DNA from 2 places in the Streptococcus sp. ELY_137 genome. Region 2 is predicted to be linked to the other one. Evidence: riboswitches for the same ligand, from Rfam matches in the RefSeq annotation. Region 2 holds a riboswitch; the other holds the start of a gene.
What was found. Region 2 has a riboswitch for FMN ahead of AC4HAO_RS01355 (ECF transporter S component). Riboswitches for the same ligand answer to the same signal wherever they lie in the genome.

Region 1 (5,095 bases), on a different contig from region 2:
TTTAGTATTGCGCAAGATATTGAGGAGATAGTAAGTAATACGACCGGCTCCAATAATCATCATATTGCGGATAACTTTATTTTTGACAAAGTTATGGAAGAGGATCATCTCAACACGATCACCTGTTACAAAAATTTTATCGCCAGTTAATAGGGTATCATCACCATCAGGGATAATAATCTGATCACCGCGTTTGATAGCACAGACTAAAATATTGCCGAACTTGTGCCGAAATTGATCCAAAGAGAGGTCGCACAAGCGGCTGTCCTCAGTGATTTTAAACTCCATCAGCATAACTCGTCCGTTGACAAAGTGCTCGACAGAGAGGGCACCTGGGAAGTCTACGCTGTTAGCAATATAACGGGCGGCTAGCAGTTCGGGATTGACCACCATAGAAAATCCGAGGAAATTATGATCCTTGAAGTAGGTGTTGGAATACTCAGGATTACGCACGCGGACGATGGTTTCTTTAGCTCCCATTTTCTTAGCCAGAACGGCTGAAATCATGTTTACCTCATCCTGATTGGTGATGGCTACAAAGATATCACAGTGTTGCACATCGGCTTGCTCTAAAATTTTAAAATTAGCGCCGTTTCCGACAATTCCCATAATATCAAGCCGTCTGCTGACACGATTAAGGACCTCTTCTTTTTCCTCAATAAGAGTAACATCGTGTTTTTCTTCAACTAATGAGCGACAAAGGGCGGTACCAACTTTACCTCCGCCGACAACAATAACTTTCATGATTTTTCCTTTTTTACAAGATACAAAGAGCATCAAAGCTAAGAAAAAGGGTGATTGACACTAGTATAGACTCAAGAAAGTCCGTTTTTCAAGGCAATCATATCTGCAAAGGCTAAGCCTTAAACAAAGGTGTTTTTTCTTGTGCTTTTTAACTCTAGGTTCGGTTAGAAACTTAGCAAAAAACGCTTTAAACTAGTATACTATCATACTCTTTTTTTGCCTAAAATGCACCCTTTTTTTGCAAAATAATACCAACTAAACACAAAGTTTAAAAATCTGGCGTCAAATCTGTAAAAAAGATGCAAATCCTTACATTGTTTGACAGTTGGTTGCTGCTGATCAGGAATTGAAGAAATTAAATACAAAAGTTCATCAGGTGCAAGAATCGTTTGGCAATTTGGTAATGCAATAAACGGAACTTAAACAGAAGGAGAAGCAGCTGCTCACCCTTTAAAAAAGAGGCCAAAGAAATCAAAAACTACCACTAGGCGGGCATTTATACTACCGATAGAAGCAAAGAAGTCTTGTTTTCGGCTTTTTTTGTGATAAATTTCAGAAAAAATATTTTATAGCTTTTTCATTGATATTATTGGATTTTCAGCGGTTTCTCAAAAATAAGACACGTACTTTTCCGCTAAATCTGTTGACAACTTTGCTAATAGTGTTATACTAGTTGTAAGGATTCGTTAGTTTAAATCAAACCTGTTATGATTTAAGTTAATGAGCCACCACCAACCATGTTGCTTGCTGAGCTTGACTCCGAGCAGCGTGGTTATTTTTTTGTAGTAAAGAGGTTAATATGGCGGTAGAACCATTTATTCAAGAAACTTATCAGGAAACGAAGGGACGCAATCATATCGTTCTTTTCGAGCCCCAGATCCCAGCAAATACAGGAAATATTGCTCGGACCTGCGCAGCTACCAACAGCCCCCTGCATATTATTCGTCCTATGGGATTTCCTATTGATGATCGCAAGATGAAGCGAGCAGGCTTGGATTATTGGGATAAATTGGATGTTCGTTTTTATGACAGTTTAGAGGAATTTACAGCGCAGTGTCAGGGCAGTCTTCATCTGGTCTCGAAGTTTGCTCAGAAGACCTATTCGGATCTTTCCTACAATGATAACAAGCAGCACTATTTTCTATTTGGCCGTGAGGATAAGGGCTTGCCTGAGGCATTCATGCGTCGCCACCCTGAGCAGGCTATCCGCATTCCGATGAATGATGAACATGTTCGCAGCCTCAACCTTTCTAACACCGTCTGTATGATTGTTTATGAGGCACTTCGCCAACAACATTTTTCTGGCTTAGAATTAGTCCATAGGTATGAAACAGATAAACTAAAATAGCTAAAGAGAGAGTGGGATCAGCCCCAAAATTGAAAATTTTGGTTCTCACTACTCCCTAATTTTAAGGTGGTAACCTGAAACGGTCTCTCCTAGATCGTTTTTGACACTTGCTTTGCAAGCTTTATTTCCCGATTGAGTCTGGACTTTTGTCCCAGACTTCACTGACAACCACTGTGCCAGGAGTTTATTCAGGGATACTGGACGTGCCTTTGCCCAGCCTCCTTTTTGTTGAGATAGTTATTGCAGGATGATAAGAGATGGAGCTACTTTAAAATTCGGAACAGCTCGATTTGGCCAGTAGCATATTCATAAAAAAGTATGGCCAGATTTAAAAATTAAATCGAATAAAGCTCTATATTATAACTGGTAAAACTAAGGGCTTGCACTCTAGCAGGAATTTTTATATACTTAATTTGTCTTCAGGGCAGGGTGTGATTCCCGACCGGCGGTGTTTGTTTTCTGTTAGGAAGCAAGAGTCCGCGAGCCTCTAAGGGTTGATGTGGTGCAATTCCACAACCGACAGTATAGTCTGGATGGGAGGAGACAAGTTTTTTGCTATACAAAAAGGGCTGCCGATCTAGGCTGGCTAACTTTTGTCTATCGAAATACTTCGCCTCCTTCAATTTGAAAAAATTGGAGGAATTTTTTATGTCAACAAGTCGTCATAGGACCCGTCGATTGGTCTACATTGCTGTTTTATCTGCAGTTTCATTCATCCTAATGTACCTGCAGTTTCCCTTGATACCGGGAGCTGATTTTTTGCAGTTTGATTTTTCAATCCTGCCAGTTCTCTTAGCTTTAGCCATATTTGATGGTAAAAGTGCGCTGATGGTTTTAACCCTGCGTACCCTCTTAAAGCTGATTTTAAATAATGGCGGCGTCGGGACCTTAGTTGGACTGCCTATGAATTATATTGCCTTGTGCCTTTTTGTATTAGCGCTATCTGTAATTTGGAAAAAGCAGCAGACTCTCTCTTCTTATTTAAGTGCCTCAGTTATTGGAACCTTGCTTCTGACGGTAGCCATGGTCTTGCTCAATTACATCTACGCTGTTCCCCTTTATGCTAAATTTGCTCATTTTGATATTAGAGCGACATTAGGCTTGGGTAACTATCTCTTTGGTATGGTGGTCCCTTTTAATATCCTGCAGGGAGCGATTTTTTCCATCAGTTTCTTTGTGATTTACCTAGCTATTAAACCTGTCATCGCAAAATTATAGAGGCTATGCTATAATAATATCATGCATAACAGACAAAAGTTTTTTATTCGAGCTAGTTTTGCAGCTCTGATTTTCGTTGTTTTAGGTTACATTGTTAAGTTTGACCCCAGATTGCTGCAAGGGTTTGACCGCAGCCTGCAGTCGGCTATCCGCGGTCATCTACCAGCCCCGCTAACAGCTTTCTTTCGCTGGGTAACGGTTTTAGGAGATACGCCAGTACAGGGGTTTCTCGTTCTTGCTTCACTAGTCATTTTTATCTGGAAGAAGTGGTATGCAGAAGCTGGCTTGGTTCTGTTTAATGGGATTTTAGCGGGTATAGGTATTGCCCTTTTTAAGAATATCTACCAACGCCCGCGTCCCAGTCTGTCACATTTAGTAGTGGCTGATGGTTATTCTTTCCCAAGCGGTCATTCTATGGGGATTATCCTCATCTTGGGCAGTCTTTTGATTATTGCCCACCAGCGCATTCAATCCCGAAACCAGCGTCGCTTGGCAGAAGCCTTGTTAGCCTTGCTCATCTTCTTGGTTGGCTTATCGCGAATTTATCTGGGGGTTCATTATCCTACGGATGTCATCGCTGGCTTTGTTTTGGGTTATGGTGTGCTTTGTTTGGGATATCCCTTCTATGATGAAGTGCGCTTCGAGTGGCGTTTTAAAAGTAAACAAAAATGATAAAATTTTAGATAGGTGCAGTTCTAATCCCTGCACCTGTCTTTTTTATCTGAAAGCAAAAGGCAGCTCTAATCATGATGATTTGACTGTTTTTGCTTATTATACTCTTTAAGAATCTGGATAATAAGTCTTTCTATTGATGAGTATCAGATCTGATAGGCTTACTCTCAGTTACTAAGCTGCCTATAGCAGACCGCTGATAGCGGCTGCAGTCAGCGACAGAAGTGCTTCGTTTTTTTTTATTCTAGTTAGCGCTGTAAAAATTTAAAAGCTTGCTTTTTTCAGGCGGTAGTAAGGATCTATCTCATAGGATTTGACATAAAAAATTCAGCCTTAGCAGATTTTCGATTTTCTTAAAGTCTTGCTTAGTTCGATGAGATTAACTTTAAGTATAACCGATTCCAGCCTAGCTTGACTATGATAAAAAATAGAATATTTTCGTTTGCCTAAAATTTTTTAAAGACGGTTGCAAAAAGCAATAGCAGGCACTATAATGAGGGCGCATACATCCTAGAGGGTGGAATCCTAAATCTCTAATTGCCCCCCGATTAAAGTGGGTAAAGGGAATAAGGATTGATACTTTCTTGTGATGAAACGAACAAGGGTCGAATTTCCTCGGGGCATTAGAGAACACTCCTTGTGTGCTGGCACACGGCGCCGCTCCTCTATTTTCCTGTCTAACATTTTTATTAAAGCGAATCGGCCCCTAGTTATCGTATAGGAGGCAGCTTATGTTTTCATTTTTACAACCGTCACCCGATGCTACAGAAAAAGTTCCTGCTAAAAAAATAGCCAGCAGCTATCGTCGGCATCAGATTGGTGTTTTAGCAGCACTGTGTTTGGGCTATATTGGCTATTATATTATTCGTTTGATCTTCACGACTGAGCAAAATGATATTATGAAGGTCTACGGTTATACAACTGCTCAGATTGGGCTCGTTTTATCTTGTTTTGGCGTAGGTTATGGCATTTCAAAACTCTTTATGGGGGCTCTCAGTGATAAGAGTAACACTATTCGTTATTTGGCTGCTGGCTTGATTATCTCGGCCGTGCTTAATCTAGGTTTGGGGACAACGCGTAATTTTTACATTATGATGGCGCTCATGCTTGTAA
Region 2 (5,095 bases):
TTTGATCGGCATTTTAGCTTTGGAGATCATTCTCCTTTGGAAAGAGGAACATTGCTTTGTGAGAACGAAAACCTTTTTAAAAAATCTGCGTAAAACTTTTTCTCATAAAACCGAATAAGTCATTAAAAGGTCCTAATTAATTCAGGGCTTTTTTGTTGGTCAAAATAGTTGCTTCATCTTTTTGTCACCTGATACAATACCCACAAAAAATAGTAAAGGGGATTAATATGATTGATGAAACGTCACTCAAAGCCAGTTATGCAGAGACGATAAAAGAAGATTTCCAGTCTTGGTTAGCCAGTTATGATGACCAGATGTCTGTGAGTATGCGCTCTAGAGGCTATCGGTGTATTCATTCTATGGAGCGGACAGTCATTTTTACCTTTGGGGAAGTCACGTTCAGTCGCAAACGTTGGAAAAAGGGTAACGAGTGGGCCGTACCTGTTGATGATATGCTGGGACTTCCTAAAAATTCTCGCTATTCGTATGAATTTCTTTATCAGATTGTCAAACTGTCAACCATGATGCCCTATGATAAGGTGATTCAGGTGATTGCCCTTCTTTATCAAGTAGCTATTACTAAACCGACCGTTGTCAAAGCTATAGACTTGGCACATCATCTGCTGGAAGAAAAGGAACAATATCGTTTCTATACAGAAAACAGCCAGCCTCAAAAGAAGCCAATTGATCTGATCTATATTGAAGGAGACGGCGCTTTGATTAAAACGAAGTCCGATGTTCCAGAGAAACGCAATACCGACCTCACCCATTTTGTTGTCCATACGGGCAGTCGGCAAGTTGGTCCCAATCGTTTTGAACTGATGGAGAAAAAGGAGTTTGTTTCTCCCAGTCATTATGCGGCCAGACAGCAATTGTTGGATTATCTCTATAATACCTATACGATTAAGGAGACTACTTTACTCATCACTAATTCTGACTGTGGAGCGGGTTATTCCCCTAAGGTCTTTGAGGGGATTGCCAGAGCATTGAAAATTCGTCGCCATGAACACTTCTGGGATGCTTACCATGTTCATAAGGAGTTACGGAGTTTCTTTAGGGGATACCCAGATGACTTACAAAAGAAGGCTTTTCAGGCTATAAAAAAACATGACCGAGAACAATTTAAAATGGTTTTGGATACGGTTGAGTCTCTCATTACACAAGAAGATGACCAAGCTGTTTTTGATAGTTTTAAAACCCGTTTTCTCAGTCGTTTTAAATACACAAAGTCTGCTAAATTGAGAGGACTGGACTCAGCCGGGATAGGGATTATGGAAAGTCAGCATCGCAAGATTACTTATCGCATGAAAAAAAGAGGCATGTATTGGACTCCTAAAGGACTTAAAACCATGAGTCAGGTGATCGTTTTAACGTACGAGAATAGTTTGGAAGATCTGTTTTTTGGTACTTGGCGGACAGAGTATGAAACTATGCTGGCTGAGGACTTAGATACCCCTGGAGATATCCGTGAAAGACAGCAACGGATTCCTAAATCGTATCACTTGTTGGATGGCCGTAAAAAGAGCCAGTTACCCAGCTTAAAAACAAATCTTGCCAAACGGTGATAAAAAGACTATAATTACTAGAAAAAATGCTCAAAATACTTGCAATGGTGCGGTTGGTATGCTATAATATATTCATATTAAATGAGAAACAAAAAAAGAGCGATGGTTACCGCCATCGCTCACCGAGCAAGAACTCCTCAAAAACACACCCTTGCTCAGCTTAATAAATTTTAAGGGATAACCTGAAAAATGTCAAGAGCTGAGCAAAGTAAAATTTGTTCAGTTTTTATGTCTCGGTTCTAAAAGAGCCTCTTTTCAGGGTTATTCTACTTTCTAAAAAATTCTACCACATACTACGTTCTCAAATCAGTTGACAGACTAATACACCTGTGTTAGAATGGCGGCGTTAATAATTCTTCGGGGTCAGGTGAGAGTCCTAACCGGCGGTATAGTCCGCGAGCCATAAGGCATGAACTGGTGTAATTCCAGTACCGACAGTATAGTCTGGATGAGAGAAGAATTTAGCTGAAAGACCTCCTTAGCACTTGGAAACAGTTAAAAGGAGTTTATTTGCTAAGTCTCAAAAAAACCTCGCATTTCATTTTGAAGTGCGCTTTTTTCATCATATAGCTATTTCAATCTAAGCAGTTCCAATGTTAGTTGTTCGCATCAGTGAAGCAGTTTTCAAGGTAACCTCAACAGTGCTAGCGATACTTTGAAAATTAAGCAATGGCAGTTTCTTTGGAGATAATTTCACCTATTTTTGAGTGACAAAAGAGTCTTTCGATTACTGCCCTAGGTAGAATGATGGTATTTTTACTGGATGGATGAAAAAGGGTTTCTCATAAAATTTTCCCATGATTGTTGACGCATCTAGAAAGGAGGATTTTATGAAAAATCCGAAAATAAAATATGTCACCTATACGGCCATGTTTGCAGCTATCGCAGGCGTCCTGATGTCTCTTGAAATTTCGGTTCCCTTCATGCCGGTCTTCTACAAGGTTGACTTTTCAGATGTTCCTACGATCATTGCAACCTTTCTTTTAGGCCCTACATCAGGTTTGATTATCGAGGTTCTAAAGATCCTGATCAAACTTTTTACCGTCGGTAGCAATAGTATGTATATCGGTGAGTTCGCCAATTTAATTTCGGCTGTCTTCTTTGTCTATCCTCTGGGCTTGATTTTCAAAAAGAGGGGTAAGACTTTAAAAGCAGCAGTTTTAGCTCTTTTGGCAACGATTGTGATCAAGACCTTGTCTGCTACAGCCATCAATCTCTTTGTTAGCCTGCCCTTGTATGCCAAAGCTGTAGGAATTGATTTGGAAAGTTTAGCCAAGTCTTTTGGTTCTGTTAACCCAGCTATTTCTAACTTGACTAGCTTTATTCTTTTGGCGACAGTCCCTTTCAACATAGTTAAGGTTAGCTTGAACGGAGCAATTGCTTACCTTTTATACAAACGCTTTATCTATAAGATAAATAGAGGAGATAAAAATGGCTAGATACTATCGTGAATTAACAAGGCTTGATATGGAAGTGCTTAATAAAGAAGAGACAATTGTTATGATTCCTCTTGGAGCAATTGAACAGCACGGCAACCATGCCCCACTGGGAACGGATGATTTGATCGCTGAGAAAATGGCTGATTTGATTCTACAGGAAGTAAATCAGATTGACGAGAATTTTCCGCTCTTGATCCTTCCCAATATTTCTATTGGTTTGAGCACTGAGCATGCCAATTTCTGCGGCAGCCTTACCTTTTCGACAGAGACCTACTACCATATGCTGAAAGAAATCATAGAGTCTCTGTACCACCACGGCTTTAGAAAAATAGCCCTCCTCTCTTGTCATGGCGGAAATACACCGATTGCTAACCTCCTCAGTCGAGAACTGCGCTATTCACATGATTTGGATATTTTTATTTTTAATTTTGGGGCATTTGATGATCCGCGCGTACAAGCGACAGTTTCCGAAGGAAATACCTTCGATTTTCACGGTGGAGAGATGGAGACATCTATGGTCATGGCTATAGATGAAGGATTGGTTAAACTTGATAGGGCGATTGCAGGACAAGCTACTGGGTATGTCTTTGATAGTAAGCTAAAGGAGTGCAACATCAATTTGAACTGGATCGCTGAAGATTTTATAGATAAGGACGGTAATCCAATTGGTATCGGTGGAGATCCTTCTGGTGCAAATCCAGAAAAAGGCCAGATTATTTTTACTGTCAATATTGAAAAAATGGTTGAGGGGCTAAAATATATAGCAGGTTATTGAGGAGAGCATCTAAAATATTTACCTCTTCTAAGTTTATAGACTTTTCTCTTTTAATAGACTTGTTCAGTAACCAAAAGTGATACATTAAACTCATAAAAAACATATACAAGAAAACTCCAAGGTTTAGCTCATAAAATTTTTTCAGGTAAATGCTTTTGTTCAAGGCGATTTTACTGAAGATTTTATGAGTTTTTTTATTGTACCTATATTGTAAATTCTAGGACTGGATTAAATTAGCTTATGTTTTATCCTAGTATCATATTTGTTATTAATGTTAGTAAACTCGAACACCCTTTGTTTTCTACCGATTGCTATGATAGTACAGGGATTAGATTTAGGTCTGATAGCAGGAAGGGTTAGTAATTGAGGAATTTGTTTTAGCTAGCCTGATCTTGCTTGCAGGTATTCTTTTTAAGCTACCAGAATTAGTGCTGGCGATTACGCTGGGACATACTTTCCATCTTTTATCTCATATCAGTCAGGCCATCCGATTTCGAACTTGGGTTCCTGGCAGCATGACTGCAGTTTTCACCATGCCTTTGCTTATTTTCAGTATCTTTCTGTTTTGTCTGAGCAATCCACTGCATTGGCTATTGTTGCTGGTTATCACCCCGCTTATTTTTGCAGCAATCATCGCCAACCTTGTTTTTCTTCATCGGCAGGCTGATCAGGTTGAAAAATTCCTACACTCGTAAATAATGTATCTTAGTTCCCCTATCCTGCATCTTGGTTGATGCGGAATTTTTGATTTAGTTTTCATCAAGATTACAATTGCTAAAATCAAGAAAATTATAATTTACAGGTATTTTCCATCAGTTTTTTTGTGATAAAATGGTCTACAATGAAAGGGAAAAGGAGAAAGAAGATGAACTTACAAGCATGGATGGAAGAATTTCAAAAAATATATGGACGTCCTCCTGAAGTCAGTGAAATTAATGCAGCGCAAGCAGCAGGGGACTTTGTTGAACAATCAGAACCCCCTCAAACAAAGGAGGAACCTCTAGAATCAGTATCTGAACAGCCGCAAGAGACAGTTTTTGAGCACTCTCAAAAGACAACTATCAATCACTCTCAAGAACAGCAAATGTCAGTAGAACCGACAGAAAGTCCGATGTTGACATCAATACGTTCTTATTTCAGGACTAAGCGAGCAGAGCGCTCTCCTGAAGATAACGTTGATACCAGTCTCAAAATAATTTTTTTAGGTTTGTTGGGACTGATTTTGTCCTTTGCCATTGCTTGGTTTACAGGACTAATCAGTCAAGATAAACCCTATACCGTTTTGGTTATATTAATTTTAATGTTCCTATTTATGT

Region 1: it holds a riboswitch for FMN, as region 2 does, so the genes downstream of both, AC4HAO_RS10335 (ECF transporter S component) here and AC4HAO_RS01355 (ECF transporter S component) in region 2, are expected to answer to the same signal.

What each region holds. Positions count from the first base shown of each region.
Region 1 is NZ_JBZFUL010000020.1:10,220-15,314, forward strand. It holds gene trkA (Trk system potassium transporter TrkA) at 1-744, opposite strand, end outside; gene AC4HAO_RS10330 (tRNA (cytidine(34)-2'-O)-methyltransferase) at 1,544-2,092, shown strand; FMN riboswitch at 2,504-2,641, shown strand; gene AC4HAO_RS10335 (ECF transporter S component) at 2,741-3,310, shown strand; gene AC4HAO_RS10340 (phosphatase PAP2 family protein) at 3,332-3,982, shown strand; gene AC4HAO_RS10345 (MFS transporter) at 4,714-5,095, shown strand, end outside.
Region 2 is NZ_JBZFUL010000001.1:270,660-275,754, forward strand. It holds gene AC4HAO_RS01345 (hypothetical protein) at 1-118, shown strand, start outside; gene AC4HAO_RS01350 (ISLre2 family transposase) at 228-1,565, shown strand; FMN riboswitch at 1,915-2,029, shown strand; gene AC4HAO_RS01355 (ECF transporter S component) at 2,396-3,004, shown strand; gene AC4HAO_RS01360 (creatininase family protein) at 2,997-3,779, shown strand; partial or broken gene AC4HAO_RS01365 (HXXEE domain-containing protein) at 4,139-4,474, shown strand; gene AC4HAO_RS01370 (hypothetical protein) at 4,645-5,095, shown strand, end outside.